2 regions of the Pseudomonas sp. S11P7 genome follow, and region 1 is predicted to be linked to the other one. Evidence: predicted binding sites of a transcription regulator. Region 1 holds the regulator's gene; the other holds the start of a gene.
The links. The regulator sigma-54, encoded in region 1, starts transcription at its own class of promoters, with help from an activator protein. The targets are predictions, from matches to a motif close to ANTGGCATNNANNTTGCTNT.
Positions count from the first base shown of each region.

Region 2: the regulator sigma-54 is predicted to act here: its motif matches at 2,779-2,798, upstream of M0746_RS16265 (circularly permuted type 2 ATP-grasp protein).

Region 1 covers NZ_JALPKS020000002.1:4,594,308-4,603,156, reverse strand. Annotated here, with positions in the region: gene M0746_RS21315 (hypothetical protein) at 1-366, shown strand, start outside; gene M0746_RS21310 (superoxide dismutase) at 368-979, shown strand; gene M0746_RS21305 (ZIP family metal transporter) at 1,011-1,904, shown strand; gene M0746_RS21300 (HPr family phosphocarrier protein) at 1,943-2,218, opposite strand; gene rapZ (RNase adapter RapZ) at 2,234-3,091, opposite strand; gene ptsN (PTS IIA-like nitrogen regulatory protein PtsN) at 3,094-3,558, opposite strand; gene hpf (ribosome hibernation-promoting factor, HPF/YfiA family) at 3,570-3,878, opposite strand; gene M0746_RS21280 (RNA polymerase factor sigma-54) at 3,952-5,445, opposite strand; gene lptB (LPS export ABC transporter ATP-binding protein) at 5,631-6,356, opposite strand; gene lptA (lipopolysaccharide transport periplasmic protein LptA) at 6,356-6,901, opposite strand; gene lptC (LPS export ABC transporter periplasmic protein LptC) at 6,888-7,460, opposite strand; gene M0746_RS21260 (KdsC family phosphatase) at 7,469-7,993, opposite strand; gene M0746_RS21255 (KpsF/GutQ family sugar-phosphate isomerase) at 7,993-8,849, opposite strand, start outside.
Region 2 covers NZ_JALPKS020000002.1:3,555,755-3,564,603, forward strand. Annotated here, with positions in the region: gene M0746_RS16255 (transglutaminase family protein) at 1-377, opposite strand, end outside; gene M0746_RS16260 (alpha-E domain-containing protein) at 374-1,324, opposite strand; gene M0746_RS16265 (circularly permuted type 2 ATP-grasp protein) at 1,337-2,746, opposite strand; gene M0746_RS16270 (ribonuclease E inhibitor RraB) at 3,232-3,579, opposite strand; gene M0746_RS16275 (hypothetical protein) at 3,792-4,025, opposite strand; gene speE (polyamine aminopropyltransferase) at 4,231-5,106, opposite strand; gene M0746_RS16285 (PLDc N-terminal domain-containing protein) at 5,344-5,535, opposite strand; gene M0746_RS16290 (hypothetical protein) at 5,608-6,138, opposite strand; gene M0746_RS16295 (ankyrin repeat domain-containing protein) at 6,225-6,743, opposite strand; gene M0746_RS16300 (long-chain-acyl-CoA synthetase) at 6,840-8,678, opposite strand.

The DNA.
Region 1 (8,849 bases):
GCTTACCTGCAAGCCCTGGCCTTGGCGCAAGTGCTGTTCGAGCGCTGGGCGGACCCCGACGAAGCGGTGGCGGCCTGCGTCATCTCCCACCACAACCTCGCGGATCTGCATCTGCGCCTGAATCAGCCCGAGGAGAGCGCCGAATACCTGTGCGCCATCCATCAGCGGCTGTTGCAGACCATGCAGGACGAGCGGCTGCGCCCGGCCCTGCGGGAAGCAGCATTGCGTCAGAGCAGCGAGACCTACGTCGAGCTGCTGAATTTCATCAGCGAACACGGCGAATACCCGCGCACCCAACGCCTGCTGCACCCGCATACCGGCAATGCCCGCCGCGCGCCTGTTTCACACCACTATGGAGTTCATTGAAATGGCTTTTACCTTGCCTGCCCTGCCTTACGCCTACGATGCCCTGGAACCGCACATCGATGCGCAAACCATGGAAATCCACTACACCAAGCATCACCAGACTTACATCAACAACCTCAACGCTGCCGTAGAAGGTACGGAGTATGCCGAGTGGCCGGTGGAGAAACTGGTCGCCAGCGTGCAGCAACTCCCGGAAGAAATGCGGGCGGCGGTGATCAATCAGGGCGGCGGTCACGCCAACCACTCGCTGTTCTGGGAAGTCATGGTGCCAGGCGGTGGTGGCAAACCGGATGGCGCGCTGGCCAGGGCAATCGATGAGCAACTGGGTGGCCTCGACAGTTTCAAGGAAGCGTTCACCAAAGCCGCGCTGACCCGTTTTGGCAGTGGCTGGGCGTGGCTCAGCGTCACCCCGGAGAAAAAATTGCTCGTTGAGAGCAGCGGCAATCAGGACAGCCCGCTGATGAACGGCAACACGCCGATTCTCGGTCTCGATGTCTGGGAGCACGCCTACTACCTGCGCTACCAGAACCGCCGCCCGGAATACATCAATGCGTTCTACAACGTGATCAATTGGCCTGAAGTCGCGGCGCGCTATCAGGCCGCACTGGTTTAACCCCTCTATAAAAACAAATCCAGGGCTGACTATGGGCACTGAAACACTGGCGACTGGCAGCGGGCGTATGTTTCGTTACGCAGTGGGATCGCTGTTGCTGTTGGCGGGGATGACCTTGCTGGTCGCTCACGGGCTGCAGTGGCTGAATCTGGAACCGCGCCTGTTGCGTGCACTTCAGGGCGGTGCTCTCTGCGCGCTTGGCACGGCGCTCGGCGCGGTGCCGGTGCTGATCATCCGGCGCATGCCGCAGGCGCTCAGCGATACCTTGCTGGGTTTTGGTGCCGGGGTGATGCTGGCGGCGACCGCGTTTTCGCTGATCGTGCCGGGCATCGCGGCGGCCGAGAGTCTCGGTCTGACACCTTGGGGCGCCAGTGGCCTGATCTGCTTCGGCATTCTGCTCGGCGCGTTGGGCCTGTATCTGGTCGATCGCAAGGTTTCTGGCGCTTCCCCGGAAATGCTGGTTGGCACCCTCGAACGTCCGGTGATCCCGCCGCGGATCTGGCTGTTCGTGTTCGCCATCATTGCCCACAACATTCCGGAAGGCATGGCCGTCGGCGTTTCTGCCGGTGGCGGTATGCCGGATGCGGACAGCCTGGCCATGGGCATCGCTTTGCAGGATGTGCCGGAAGGTCTGGTGATTGCGTTGGTATTGGCCGGTGCGGGGATGTCGCGGGTCAAGGCGTTTTTGATCGGTGCTGCGTCTGGTCTGGTCGAACCGGTGTTTGCGCTGTTATGTGCATGGCTGGTCAGTCTGGCGCAGGTGTTGTTGCCATTGGGACTGGCACTGGCGGCTGGGGCGATGTTGCTGGTGGTGACTCACGAAGTAATTCCCGAGTCGCGACGCCATGGCCATGACAAACTCGCGAGCCTTGGTTTGCTGATCGGGTTTTGCCTGATGATGGTGATGGATACGGCGTTGGGTTAAGCGGGGCGGAGGGAGCGAGCGCCCTCATCTGGCAAAGATCAGCCGCCTTCATCGAAATAGTTGTTGATCAGCGCTACCAAGGCGTCCATGGCTTCCTCGGCTTGTTCGCCTTCGGTACTCAAATGGATTTTGGTGCCCTTGCCTGCCGCGAGCATCATCATTGCCATGATGCTTTTGCCATCGACCACTGTCTCGGGGGTGCGGCCTACTCTGATCGTAGTATCCGGAAACTTGCCCGCCACGCCGACAAATTTTGCCGACGCTCGGGCATGCAAACCGAGTTTGTTGATGATTTCGATTTCACGAGCAGGCATCGCGGTGTGGATCCTTTAGGTGAGGTCGCGGTGGCGAACCTGGACGTTTTTCAAGGTTTTCTGCAGCGCCTGACCCAGACGTTCGGTCAGGTAGACGGAGCGGTGATGCCCGCCGGTACAGCCAATGGCGACGGTCACATAGGCGCGGTTGCTCGCAGCAAAGCGCGGCAGCCACTTGTGCAGGTAGGCGTAGATGTCCTGATACATTTCTTCGACGTCCGGCTGTTCCGCCAGGTACTCCGCCACCGGCGCGTCGAGACCAGACTGCTCACGTAATTCCGGCTTCCAATAGGGGTTGGGCAGGCAGCGAACGTCGAAGACCAAATCCGCATCCACCGGCATGCCGCGCTTGAAACCGAACGATTCGACGAGAAACGCCGTGCCCGGCTCAGGCTGGTTCAGCAGGCGCAACTTGAGCGTGTCGCGCAACTGGTACAGGTTGAGGTGGGTGGTGTTGATCTTCAGATCAGCCAGGTCGGCGATCGGGCCGAGCAGGGCGCTTTCATCGTGGATCGCTTCGGCCAGTGAGCGATTGGCGTTGCTCAGTGGATGGCGGCGGCGGGTTTCGGAAAAACGCTTGAGCAGGGTTTCTTCGTCCGCATCCAGGTACAGCACATCACACTGGATGTGCTTGCTGCGCGCGTCTTCGAGCAGTTCCGGAAATCGTGACAGATGACTGGGCAAGTTGCGCGCATCGATCGAAACGGCTACCAGCGGTTGCGCGAGTTCGGTGTGAATCAGCGCACGTTCGGCCAGTTCCGGCAGCAAGCCGGCGGGCAGATTGTCGATGCAGTAGTAGCCGTTGTCCTCAAGGACATTCAGCGCGGTACTCTTGCCCGAGCCTGAGCGGCCACTGACGATGATCAAGCGCATGATTAATGCCCGTTCTGCTCGTCCAGTACGACCTGGTACAAGGCTTCGTTGCTTGGTGCGCTGCGCAGTTTTTCACGCACTTCCTTGCGATCGAGCATGCTGGCGATCTGGCGCAGCAGTTCCAGGTGCGCATCGGTGGCGGCTTCCGGGACCAGCAACACGAACAGCAGGTCGACCGGGGCTCCATCGATGGCGTCGAAATCAATCGGGGCTTCGAGGTGCAGCAGGGCGCTGACTGGCCCTGCGCAGCCCTTAAGGCGGCAGTGGGGGATGGCGATGCCGTTGCCAAAACCGGTGGAACCGAGTTTTTCACGGGCGACCAACGCCTCGAAAACATCCTGCATCGCCAGATCCGGCACTTCGCGGTGGATCAGGTTGGCAATCTGTTCGAGGGCTTTTTTCTTGCTGCCGCCCGGCGCGTTCACTTGGGAGCGGCCGGGGGTCAGGATGGTTTCAAGTCGGATCATGGATGAGGGTGTTAACGACCGGTCGCGCCCTGGAGGAGGCTCTGGGTCTTTTCCTTATGCTTTTTGAGTTGGCGATCCAGCTTGTCGGTGAGTGAGTCGATCGCAGCATACATGTCGGTATCTTCTGCGTTGGCGACCACTTCACTGCCGGGAATATGCAAGGTGGCTTCGATTTTCTGCTTCAGCTTTTCGACACACATCGTGACTTGCACGTTGGTGATCTTGTCGAAATGTCGCTCCAGTCGTTGGAGTTTTTCCTCGATGTAGGAACGCAGAGGTTGGGTCACTTCCAGTTGGTGTCCACTGATGTTGACTTGCATACAGCTTCTCCTTCGTTGCCAGTGCATAAAGCGGCAGGCCGAAAAGCCTGCCACTGGAACGCTGTAACGTGGCTTACATCAACCGCTTGCGTTCGCTCGAAGGCGCGATTCCGAGGGATTCGCGATACTTGGCGACGGTGCGGCGAGCCACCTGAATGCCTTGTGCCTCCAGTAAACCAGCGATCTTGCTGTCACTCAACGGCTTTTTCTGATTTTCCGCAGCAACCAGTTTCTTGATGATCGCGCGGATCGCCGTGGACGAGCATTCGCCGCCCTCGGAGGTACTGACGTGGCTGGAGAAAAAGTATTTCAGCTCATAAATACCGCGCGGGGTATGCATGAATTTTTGTGTGGTCACCCGGGAAATCGTCGATTCGTGCATGCCCACCGCTTCGGCGATGTCATGCAGGACCAGCGGTTTCATGGCTTCGTCGCCATACTCGAGAAAACCGCGTTGATGCTCGACGATCTGCGTAGCGACCTTCATCAGGGTTTCGTTGCGGCTCTGCAAGCTTTTGATGAACCAGCGCGCTTCCTGCAGCTGATTGCGCATGAAGGTGTTGTCGGCGCTGGTGTCGGCGCGTTTTACGAAACCGGCGTACTGCGCGTTGACGCGCAGGCGCGGTACCGATTCCTGGTTCAGCTCGACCAGCCAGCGGTCGTTGTCCTTGCGCACAATAACGTCAGGTATGACGTATTCGGCTTCGGTGGACTCGATCTGCGAGCCTGGCCGCGGATTGAGGCTCTGCACCAGTTCGATGACCTGGCGCAGCTCGTCTTCCTTGAGTTTCATGCGCCGCATCAGTTGGCTGTAATCGCGGCTGCCGAGCAGATCGATGTAGTCGCTGACCAACCGCTTGGCTTCTGCCAGCCAGGGTGTCTTGGCCGACAACTGACGCAGTTGCAGCAGCAGGCATTCGCTGAGATTGCGTGCGCCGATGCCCGCGGGTTCGAACTGCTGGATGCGGTGCAGGACGGCTTCGATCTCGTCCAGTTCGATGTCGAGTTCTGGATCGAAAGCGTCGAGGATTTCTTCGAGGGTTTCGTCCAGATAGCCCTGATTGTTGATGCAATCGATCAGGGTCACCGCGATCAGGCGATCGGTGTCGGACATCGGTGCGAGGTTCAATTGCCACAGCAGGTGGCTTTGCAGGCTTTCGCCGACGGAAGTTCGGGTGGTGAAGTCCCACTCGTCATCGTCGCTGCTCGGCAGGCTGCTGGCGCTGGTCTGGTAAACGTCTTCCCAGGCCGTGTCGACCGGCAGCTCGTTGGGGATGCGCTCGCTCCATTCGCCGTCGTCGAGGTTATCCACCGTCGGCGCGGCCTCCTGGTAAGAGGGCTCCTGAATTTCAGTGTTGGGCTTTTGCTCGACGTTGTCGGCCAGTGGATCGGAGTTGTCGAAGTCCTCGCCTTCTTCCTGGCGTTCGAGCATCGGGTTGGATTCCAGAGCCTCCTGGATTTCCTGTTGCAGATCCAGGGTCGACAATTGGAGCAGGCGGATGGCCTGTTGCAGCTGCGGTGTCATCGTCAGCTGCTGGCCCATTCTCAAGACTAGCGATGGTTTCATGGCAGGGGCTTAACACCTTATTCGCCGGCGCTATGCGCCATCCACTACAGGGCGCCGAGGCGCCAAACTTAAGCAAATTATATGCCTGAAACTGAAGTGTTTGCCTAGAGCGCTGTAACAATTAAACGGTATAAAAAACGGCTTGATCGATACAGCACCCGCGCAGCTCACCCAACGGCTCGCGCTTACAGGCGGAACTCGTGACCCAGATACACTTCCTTGACCAGATCGTTGGCCAGGATAGTCTCGGCGTCACCTTCGGCGATCAGTTGACCGTCGTTGACGATGTAAGCGGTTTCGCAGATATCCAGCGTCTCACGCACGTTGTGGTCGGTGATCAATACACCGATGCCCTTGGCCTTGAGATGATGAATGATTTGCTTGATGTCGCCGACCGAGATCGGGTCGACACCGGCGAACGGCTCGTCGAGCAGGATGAATTTCGGCGCGGTGGCCAGTGCGCGGGCAATTTCCACCCGGCGCCGCTCACCACCCGACAGGCTCATGCCGAGGTTGTCGCGAATGTGGCTGATGTGGAATTCCTGCAGCAGGCTTTCCAGCTCTTTGCGACGGCCGGCCTTGTCGAGTTCCTGACGGGTCTCGAGGATGGCCATGATGTTGTCGGCCACCGACAGTTTGCGGAAGATCGACGCTTCTTGCGGCAGATAGCCGATACCGGCCTTGGCACGGCCGTGCATTGGCTGGTGGCTGACGTCCAGGTCGTCGATCAGTACGCGGCCCTGATCGGCCTGCACCAGGCCGACGATCATGTAGAAGCAGGTGGTCTTGCCGGCACCGTTCGGGCCGAGCAGGCCGACGATCTGGCCGCTGTCGATCGACAGGCTGACGTCCCGCACGACCTGGCGGCTTTTATAGGCCTTGGCCAGGTGCTGAGCTTTCAGAGTTGCCATTACTGGGTTTTCTCGTCGGTTTTCTTCTTCGGCTGGATCACCATGTCGATGCGCGGACGCGCCTCGGTGACCTTGCTGCCGGTAGCGCGACCGGCGCTGGCGAGTTTCTTCACGGTGTCATAGACGATTTTCTCGCCTTGAGTCACGTTGCCGTCCTTGTCGACGACCTTGGCCTTGTCGATCAGCACGACGCGGTTTTGCTGGGCGTGGTACTGGATCGTCACGCCGTAGCCTTGTACTGGTTTGGCGTCGCCCTGGGTTTGCAGCTGCTCGAAGTAAGCCAGGTTGCCCACGGAGGTCACAACGTCGATATCGCCGTTCGGCGCACGAGTCATGGTCACCGTGTTGCCTTTGACGATCATCGAACCCTGAGTGATGATCACATCACCTTTGTAGGTAGCGATGCCGTTCTTGTCGTCCAGTTGGGCGTCGTCGGCCTGAATGCGGATAGGTTGCTGCTGATCGTTCGGCAGAGCCCAGGCGCTCACGCTTCCCAGTGCTGCGCCCAGACTGAGCAAAATAGGGAGGGTTTTAACGAGCCTCATACTGTCCTCTTACGTTCGATTGCAGGTGTATCCTGCTGTCCTTCAGGTACGCTTTCATTCCGACGCCAGTCGACACACCGCCAGCGCCCTCGATTCTAACGGGTTGCGCGGTCTGCGCATATTCCTGCTGCGGGAATACGGTCATGCGAGTGCTGGTGATCAGGGTGTCGCGTTTCTTTTCGTCGGTGCGCTTCACGCGCACCGAGTCGATCAGTTCTACTTCGGTGCCGCCGGAATTCACTTCGCCGCGCTCACTGGTCACGTGCCACGGAAAATCCGTACCGCGATACATGTTCAGATCCGGTTTGGTCACCAGCGTGATGTCGGTGGCCTTGACGTGCTCGGCCTTGTCCGACGTCATCTCGTACTGCACCTTGCCGTCGGGCAGGTACTGGATGGTATGCGTATTGGTTGCATACCAGTCGATCGGATTTTCGGCGGCCGAGACCGGCGGCTTGTCGAGAAAGCGTTCCGGGCTGATGTTCCAGTAGCCGACCGCGGCGAAAATCGCCGCGATGCAGCCGAACAGCAGGAAGTTGCGAAATTTTTTACTGAACATGGCTTGGCTCACAGGTACGCGGCATTGGCCGCATCGAGGCGGCCCTGGGCGCGCAGGATCAATTCGCAGAATTCGCGGGCGGCACCTTCGCCGCCACGGGCGCGGGTCACGCCGTGGGCGTGCTCGCGGACGAAATCGGCGGCGTTGGCGACCGCCATGCCCAGACCGACACGGCGGATCACCGGCAGGTCAGGCAGGTCGTCACCGAGGTAGGCGACCTGTTCATAGCTTAGGCCCAGTTGCTCGAGCAGACCGTCGAGTACCACCAGTTTGTCTTCGCGGCCCTGAAACAGGTGCGGGATGCCGAGGTTTTTCGCCCGGCGCTCAACCACCGGCGTCTTGCGACCGCTGATGATGGCAGTTTCCACGCCGGCGTTCATCAGCATCTTGATGCCCTGACCGTCGAGGGTGTTGAAGGTCTTGAATTCACTGCCGTCTTCCAGGAAGTACAGGCGCCCGTCGGTGAGGACGCCGTCAACATCGAAAACCGCCAGTTTGATTGCCTTGCCGCGTTGCAGCAGTTCGTTGCTCATTACATGACTCCTGCGCGCAGCAGATCGGAGAGGTTGAAGGCGCCTACCGGGCGGTCCTCCTCGTCGACGACGACCAGTGCGTTGATTCGGTGATCTTCCATGATTTTCAGGGCTTCGGCAGCGAGCATTTCCGGGCGCGCGGTCTTGCCGTGTGCGGTCATGACCTGGTCGATGGTGGCGCTGCGAATGTCGATGGCGCGATCCAGGGTGCGGCGCAAGTCGCCGTCAGTAAAGATTCCGGCGAGCTTGCCGTCGGCTTCCAGGATCACGGTCATGCCCAGACCTTTGCGGGTCATTTCCATCAGCGCGTCCTTGAGCAAAGTGCCACGTTGTACCTGCGGCAGCTCCTGGCCGGCGTGCATGACGTTTTCGACTTTCAGCAGCAAGCGGCGACCGAGGGCTCCACCCGGATGGGAAAAGGCGAAGTCTTCGGCGGTGAAGCCGCGGGCTTCCAGCAAGGCCACGGCCAGTGCGTCACCCATGACCAGTGCAGCGGTGGTCGAAGAGGTCGGTGCCAGGTTCAGCGGGCAGGCTTCATGCTCGACGTGCACGTTGAGATTGACCTCGGCGGCCTTCGCCAGTGGCGATTGCGGGTTGCCGGTGACGCTGATCAGCTGGATGCCCAGGCGTTTGATCAGCGGCAGCAGCGTGACGATTTCATTGGTTGAGCCGGAGTTCGAAAGGGCGAGGATCACGTCATCGCGGGTGATCATGCCCATGTCGCCGTGACTGGCTTCAGCCGGGTGCACAAAAAATGCCGGGGTGCCGGTGCTGGCCAGGGTCGCGGCGATCTTGTTGCCGACGTGCCCGGACTTGCCCATGCCGACCACGACCACACGGCCCTTACTGGCCAGAA
Region 2 (8,849 bases), 1.0 Mb from region 1:
AACGCCGTGCGATCACGACGCTGCTTGCAGGATTTTTCCGCGAACGCGCGCAGCGCCTCGTCCGCCTCGGTCAGTCGGGTAAAACGCAGGAATGGCAGCGCCGACTGGCTCTCATGCTCGGCCTCGCGCAGCTCATCGATATCGACCTGCCCGCGCGCGCCGATGATGATCGCTTCGTGGGGCTCATCCATGGTCAGCACATGCAGGATATTGCCGAACGGATCGAGTTGCGCGCGCACCGGGCGCGGCAAGTCGAGTTGCCAGCTCAGCACATGTTGACGCTCGCTGTCGTGAGGTGTCAGGCGCAGGTACTGGATGCTCGCGCGCACCTGATCTTCGTAGTGATAGGTGGTCTCGTGGCTAATGGAGAGTCTCATGCAGCCTCCAGGTAGGAACTGTGAATGGCGTTGCCCAACTGGCGCACCAAGGGAATGAATTCGGTCAGCCAAGCGTGCAGGCCTTCCTCGAGGATTTCGTTGATGCCGGTGTAGCGCAGGCGCGCGTCCATTTCCGCGGCCAGACGTTGCGCCGGTCGCCCGTTGGCACCGGGCAGTTGCGCGAGGATCTGGTCGATCTCTTCGGTGCAGGCACGCAGCGAACGCGGCACATCAGCGCGCAACAGCAGCAGTTCGGCGACATGTCGGGCGCCGGGAGCATCGCGGTAGATTTCGGTGTAGGCCTCGAAGGATGACAATGCGCGCAGCAAGGCACTCCACTGGTAATACGCATGCGCAGTGCCGTCGCTGACGGCTTCGGCCTGATCGCCGGCCATTTCATAACGGGCATCGAGCAAGCGCAGCGTATTGTCTGCGCGCTCGATGAACGTACCCAGACGAATGAAGCGGAACGCATCGTTGCGCATGATCGTGCCGTAGGATGCGCCGCGAAACAGGTGCGAGCGCTCCTTGATCCATTCGCAGAAACGGCTCATGCCATAGCGGCTCAGGCCCTGCTCGGCGATCCCGCGAATTTCCAGCCAGGTGGCGTTGATGTTCTCCCACATGTCCGCCGTGATCCGCCCGCGCACTGCGTGAGCGCTGGCCCGCGCGGCGCCAAGGCAACTGTAGATGCTGGCCGGGTTGGCCGCATCGAGGGCGAAAAAGTGCAGCAGGCGTTCGGCATGCAGCGCGCCGTGACGCTCCAGATAATCATCGAGGGTGCCGGTGATCAGCAGCGGCATCGCCAGCTCATGCAAACCGTCGCCACGCCCGTCCTGCGGCATCAGCGACAGCGAATAACTGATGTCGAGCATCCGCGCGAGGTTTTCCGCGCGCTCCAGATAACGCGACATCCAATACAGATCCGAGGCAGTTCTACTTAACATGGCAAGCTTCCTTCAATCCTCGACCACCCAGGTGTCCTTGGTTCCGCCACCCTGAGAGGAATTCACCACCAGGGAACCCTCACGCAGGGCCACGCGCGTCAAACCGCCAGGCACCACCCGGGTTTCGCGCCCGGACAGGACAAACGGACGCAAATCGATATGGCGCGGCGCGATGCCGTTTTCGACAAAGGTCGGACAGGTCGACAGCGACAGCGTCGGCTGTGCAATGTACGCATGCGGTTTGGCTTTGATGCGCTCGCGAAACGCATCGATTTCGGCCGTCGTCGCGGCCGGCCCCACCAGCATTCCGTAACCGCCGGAGCCTTGGGTTTCCTTGACCACCAGATCTGGCAGATTGGCCAGCACGTGGGACAGTTCAGACGGGTTGCGGCATTGCCAGGTCGGCACGTTTTTCAGGATCGGCTCTTCGTCGAGGTAGAAACGGATCATGTCGGTGACAAACGGATACACCGACTTGTCATCCGCCACGCCAGTGCCGATCGCGTTGGCGAGTACGACATTCCCGGAGCGGTAGGACGACAGCAGCCCCGGCACGCCAAGCATCGAATCCGGGTTGAACGCCAGCGGGTCGAGAAAGGCGTCATCGAGGCGTCGATAGATCACGTCGACCGCTTTCGGGCCATCGGTGGTGCGCATGAACACCTTGTCGTCACGCACGAACAGGTCCGCGCCCTCGACCAGTTCCACGCCCATTTCCCGCGCCAGAAACGCATGCTCGAAAAACGCACTGTTGAAGCGCCCCGGCGTCAGCACCACCACACTCGGGTCATCAATCGGGCTTGAGCTTTTCAAGGTGTCGAGCAACAGGTTCGGGTAGTGGTCGATCGGTGCGATGCGCTGGGCGGCGAACAGCTCCGGAAACAGGCGCATCATCATCTTGCGGTCTTCGAGCATGTAGCTCACGCCGCTCGGCGTACGCAGATTGTCTTCGAGCACGTAATAGGTGCCGTCGCCGTCGCGCACCAGATCGACGCCGGAAATATGCGAATAGATATCCCGGTGCAGATCCAGGCCTTGCATCGCCAACTGGTATTGCTCGTTGGCCAGCACCTGTTCGGCGGGAATGATCCCGGCCTTGATGATGCGCTGCTCGTGATACAGGTCGGCGAGAAACATGTTCAGCGCCTTGACCCGCTGGATGCAGCCGCGCTCGACGATCCGCCATTCGCTGGCAGGAATGCTGCGCGGGATAGTGTCGAACGGAATCAAACGCTCGGTGCCCTGCTCGTCCCCATAGAGCGTGAAGGTAATCCCGGCGCGGTGGAACAGCAGATCGGCTTCGCGCCGCCGTTGCGCCAGCAGTTCATCCGGCGTATCGGCCAGCCATCGGGCGAACTCGCGATAATGCGGGCGAACCTGGCCGCCGGCATCGTACATCTCATCAAAATAGGTGCGGATCATGCCGTACTCCTTGTCACCCGGACATACAGGCCTTCGCAAGGCCCGTGCCATCGGCATAAACGCTTTAATTTCAATCGGTTGGATATTCACATCGCAGACACCGCACCATTCCTGTGCGACAAATGCTCCAACAGGATTGCCCCCGCTTCATTGCGACGCATTGCAACGCCTATCACCAGCATAGTCAGAACTGATTTCACTGCCCGCCGCAGCGTACGGATAATCCGCGCATTCGCTGCAAAACTTCGCCGGCCACCGCCTCACGAAACTGCCAGCTCAACTGACCTGGACTGCTCCGGCAGCCCGCCCGCTATAGCCCGCAAGGGTTTCAGTCGCGGATCGCTCTTCCCTTTTAGCCACCCTCTCCGGTGGCTTTTTTTTGCCCCGGATTCTTGTTTCAGGGTTTTGCCACAGCGTTTGCGCAGCGCACAAACAACAACGGCCGACCCGAAGGTCAGCCGTTGCGCTACAAGCCGTGCAAGCGATCAGTTCAAACGGTAGCGGTTGCGCACCTCCTGCTTGACGCCCCAGCCTTCGATGATGCCGCCCAGCGGTTCGACCACGGCGGAAAAGCCCTGCTCGAAATCACCGATATCGTCATAGGTTGCGTACATGACCTTGCTGAGTTCCAGCGACCAGGCGCCATCATCACGCGCGCTGACCTGAGCATTGATGGATTCACCGCGAAATTTGCCTGCCGCCCTGCGCGCCCGCTCCTCGTCCGGGAAAATGGCGTAGAACTCGATGGGATGAAACCGGGAAAAGTCGAAACCGCCTTCTTTCATGCGGCGCAGAACATTGCTGCTGATGTCTTCTTGATAGGCTGTGCTCATGAATCGTCCCCCTCGCATAGATGGATAGACTTTCCGTATTCCCGCCCCGGGCCTGTGGCCTAAGTACTTCGACAACGCTGCGGTTGTACGCGGGAAACAAGCATGTAGCTGACAAGACCAGACCTTAGCGATCCATTCGCTGATCTCCCCTGCAGAGTAGCCGCAAGAGAGCGGCGCTGCCAAGGCCTGGTTTACGAGATGACAGGAAGTGTTCAGATTGGCGTGATGCTGCGGATCTCGATGCCGTTCTGGGTCTTGAGGTTTTTAACGCCAGCATCGGCGGTGCGTCCTTCCAGATCGTTCAGATCCAGTTGGGCAGCCACCGGAAGGAGCCTTTCCTTGATCAGCCGCGCGGCTTCATCGTCGGTCGGGCATTCCTCACGTTCGAAGATTTCATCAACGATTTCACCATGATCATCCACGAAAGTGACTTTCCACTTTTGCATCAGTGCCTCCTCGATCAACCCGTAGATGGGCTTACCTCTATCTGGACGTTTTGCCGCGATAGTTGGTTCAAAAGGATTACACAGCGCGATGATCGAATTGCAGGAGTGAGCCTGCTCGCGATTGCGGTTTGCCAGTCACAGAGATATCGACTGATCAATAGCTATCGCGAGCAGGCTCACTCCTACAGGGGTGCTGTGTTGGGAGTCAGTTATTGCCCGGCTTGTTGATTGCTTGCAGCACGTATTGCGGCAAGGCGAAGGCGCCGATGTGGATTTCCGGATTGTAGTAGCGGGTGACGATGCCGCTGCCGATGAAACGCTGTTGCAGGGTTTCACGGCTGAGTTTGCGATAAGCCGGGTTGGTCGAGCCCCACGCGAAGGTCATCGAGCCGCCGATGTAGGTCGGCACCGCCGCCTGATAGAAATGCCAGTCCGGGAACAGGCTGTTGAGGCGACCGGCAGTGGTTTTCACTTCGTCGATCTGCATGAACGGTGTGCCGTTCTGCGTGACCAGAATGCCGCCCTCGTTGAGGCAGCGGTGGCAGGCCTGGTAGAAGTTCTCCGAAAACAGCACTTCGCCCGGGCCGATCGGGTCGGTGGAGTCAGAGATGATCACGTCGAATTTTTCCGTGGTGGTGGCGACGAAACGCATGCCGTCGTCGATCACCAGGTTCAGGCGTGGATCGTCGTAGGCGCCGGCGGAATGGTTCGGCAGAAACTCTTTGCACATGTCGACCACGGTGCCGTCGATTTCGACCATGGTGATGTGTTCAACGCCAGCGTGCTTGGTCACTTCGCGCAGCATGCCGCCGTCACCGCCACCGATGATCAGCACACGCTTGGCGCTGCCATGGGCGAGAATCGGCACGTGGGTGAGCATTTCGTGGTAGATGAATTCGTCGGCTTCGGTGGTCTGGATCACGCCGTCCAGCGCCATCACCCGGCCCATGCGCGGGTTCTGGAAGATCACCAGATGCTGGTGTTCGGTGCGCACTTCGTGCAGCAGTTTTTCCATGCGAAAACGCTGGCCGTAGCCTTCGTAGAGGGTTTCCAGGTACTCGCTGGTTTTGGTGACGGTCATGGTCAAGTGCTCCGATGAAATGCGCGGGCGCCAATCGTGGGGACGATTGCCCGGGAAAGGCGCGCATTCTACGTTGCCGAAGATGACAGGTCGAACCTCACTTGTTCAGCCGGACAGATAACCGTGTGGGAGCTGGCTTGCCAGCGATGGGGCCAACCCGGTTCGTCAGAGACACCGCGTTGATCCCATCGCTGGCAAGCCAGCTCCCACAGGTGATGTATTGATCGTGAACCAGATTCAGACCCGCACATTGCCCCGCGGTCCGGCAATCGCCCAGATGATCAGGCCAAGCACCGGCAGGAGGATGATCAGCAGCACCCAGACGATTTTCATTCCGGTGGACGCGCCGCTTTTCAGCACATTGATGATGGCCCAGATGTCGAGGGCGAGGATGATCAGGCCGATCAGACCGTTGAACGTGGAACCCATAATGTCGCTCCAGAATAGTGGCATGCACTTCTAGGATAGACGGCCCGGCGCAGGGTTCCGTTTTATTGCGAATCAGACGTGAACGGCGACCTTCAACGCTTCGAGTGCCGGTGCAGCGCTGATGCCGACTTCGGCGCACAGCTCCAGTACGCGCGGCACGTCGTTGCCGTAGACCAGCACCATTTGCAGTTCGTCGTCGAGCAACTGGCTGAAGTTCATCAGCGTGTAGCCGCCGTTCTCCTTGTTCAGGCTGCTCATCTGTACCTGAATGCGGTTGAGCGCGGTCAAGGCTTCGGTCTTGGCCAGTTGCTTGGGCTTGAGATTGAAATCCACACCGGGGCCGAACGAGGCGACGATTTGCGCGAACAGGTCGACGTAGGTATCGGCCTGGAACAGCACGGTTTCGGGCAGGCTGCCAACCACCACCCACTCGCCCAACGGAATCGGGAAGGTGTCGTCGTAGTTGATGTCCGGGTTGGCGGTCAGAAAGGCGTCGGCATCAGCGTAGGCTTGCGCCGCTTCGTCAGCCACTTTCAGGATTTCGTCCTCGCCCATGCAGCCGGAGCTGATTTTGCTGATGAGTTCGACGAGTGCAGCTTTCATGAGGGCGGATCCTGTGGCGAAGGGAGATTTCAAGGGCGCGAAGGATAGCGCATTCTCTGCTTCGCCACAGTCCGTGAGGGCGGATTTCAGCCCAACAGCTTCTCGAGTTGCGCGGTGGTGTCGACCGCGCCCATGGTGCGCGCAGCGTCCAGCGCCGTAACGCCATTGGCGTCCTTGGCCCGCGGATCGGCGCCCTTGCTGATCAGGTAATCGACGATTTCCACGCGATTGAACATCGCCGCCATCATCAAGGCGGTACGGCCATCAAAGGACGACCCTTCGATCTCGGCACCCGCCTCCACCAACGCTTTGACCACCGGCAGATCGCCTTTGAACGCGGCGCCGGCGATCGGGCTCTGGCCGTTGCCATTGCGCATTTCCGGATCAGCTTTGTGTTTGAGCAGCACGTTCACGGCATCGACATGGCCGTAGTAGCTGGCGAGCATCAGCAAAGTGTCGCCCTTGCTGTTTTTCAGGTTCACCGGCAAACCGGCCGTCACCAAACGATCAAGCATTTCGGCATCACCGTCACGCGCCTTGTTGAAGACCTGCTCGGTGAATTCGGCAGCTTCTTCCGGGGTCATCTGGCGGCTTTGGTCGGACATGGGGCAACTCCACTTCGGTCAATCGGAAAGCCCACAGTTTCCCGAGGCAGACGAAAACTGTCACCCTCTTTTTCCACAGCGCCGCCATAGCTGAAATCAATAACGGTGTTTGCCTTCGAGGATTTCCGCCAGTATCTGCTCGGTGACGCGGCTATACGTCTGTGTGCCAGGCAGCCACGCATAAATCGGGTCGCCTCCCGTCTGGCCGGGGTCGAAAGCTTCATTTTTTAAACGGGTTTTCTGGTATTTGAAGGTGCCGGTGGTTTCCATTTTCACCTTGACCCGCAGGAACAACGGCACCGCATAGGACGGCAGGCGCTCGCGGGCGAAGGCCAGCAGCTCGGCGAAATCCAGCGTCGCCAGGGATTCCGCCGGGGTGATGGCGGCCATTCCGGCACGGCCGTTGGTGTTGTGGATCTCCACGCCATAGGCCACCGCCTCGGAGATGTGCGGGTGTAGCAGCAACAGGTTTTCGACTTCGGTGGTCGAGACGTTCTCGCCCTTCCAGCGATAGGTGTCGCCGAGGCGATCGACAAACTGCGCATGACCGAAACCGATATTGCGCAGCAGATCGCCGGTGTTGAAATAACGGTCACCCTTGGTGAAAACGTCTTGCAGCACGACCCGGGCGGTTTTCTGCGGGTCGGTGTAGCCGTCCAGCGGGGCTTTTTCGTCGATCCTTGCCAGCAGCAGGCCCTCCTCGCCCTTGCCGACCTTGCGCATGAAACCATCGGCGCTGCGCAGCGGCTCGCCAGTGTCGTGATCGTAGGCCACCAACTCCCAGGCCATCAGCGAGAAACCGATGGTGTTGTCGAAGTTGAGCACGTTGGTGAAACCGATATTGCCGTCGCTCGCTGCGTACAACTCGCAAATGTGTTCGACCGCGAAACGGCCCTTGAACTCGGCCCAGGCCCCGGGGCGCAAGCCATTGCCGATCATCTTGCGCACATCGTGGCGACTGTCGTCGGCATTGGGCGGTTGATCGACCAGATAGCGACACAACTCGCCGACGTAGCCGATCGTGGTCGCACGGTAGCGGCGCACGTCGCTCCAGAACTGACTGGCGCTGAATTTTCGCCGGATCGCAAAGCCCGCTGCGCCGTTGACCGCCGAGCCCCAACACACGCACAGACCGGTGGCGTGGTACAGCGGCAAGGTGCAATAGACGACGTCGTCAGGGCTCATGTCGAGGGCGATCATGCCGAAACTGGCGGAGCTGCGCATCCAGCGCCCATGCTTGAATACCCCGGCCTTGGGCAGGCCGGTGGTGCCAGAGGTGTAGATGTAGAAACACGGATCGTTGCAGAAGATTTGCTGGCTGCTCGGCGGATTGTCGCTGCTGGCATCGGCGCTGGCGCTGATCAGGTTTATGTAGCCTTCGGGCGCGATGCCCGGATGGCTGTAGGTGTCCTGATCGGCCACGAACCAGGTGCGTTGCGCGCCAATCGACACGTGCTCGCGGACGGCGGCAAAGGCTGGCAGCAACTCTTCGCCGACCACGATCGCCACCGGAGCGACCAGGTTGATACTGTGAATCAGCGCATCGCGGGTCTGTGCGGTATTGAGCAAGGCACTGACCGCGCCGACCTTGGCCAGCGCCAGAATGGTAACCAGCAATTCCGGGCGGTTCTCGATGAACACCGCAACCACGTCGCCCTTACCGATGCCCTGCCCGTTCAGGTAGTGCGCGATGCGATTGGCCCATTGATTGACCTGCGCGTACGTCAGCCGCACATCGCCCTGCATCAGGGCCGGGCCGTCGGGGTTGCGCAGCGTCGCTTGTTCGAACGTCCAGCCAAGGCCACAGGTTTGCGTCGGGTCCGTGACGTTGGCTGCTTTCATGCCTTTGACCACCCGCGGGATGGCTTTGGCAATCATCGGCAGTTTGCGGAGCATCATGCCCCAGGTAATCGTGTCGCTTGGCGCGTGACGCATGGAAGCTCCCCGTTCGACCTTGGCTGGCCGATGTTTTTATTGTCGGGCTTGGCTTGAAGCAACCGGCGCATTCAAACGCGGGTCGAGCTTGAAAATACGTCAGCGCTTCGCGGGCTGTACACGCGGTTTTTGCAATGTTTTGTATCCACCGGGCGCACGGCCGCCGCGAAG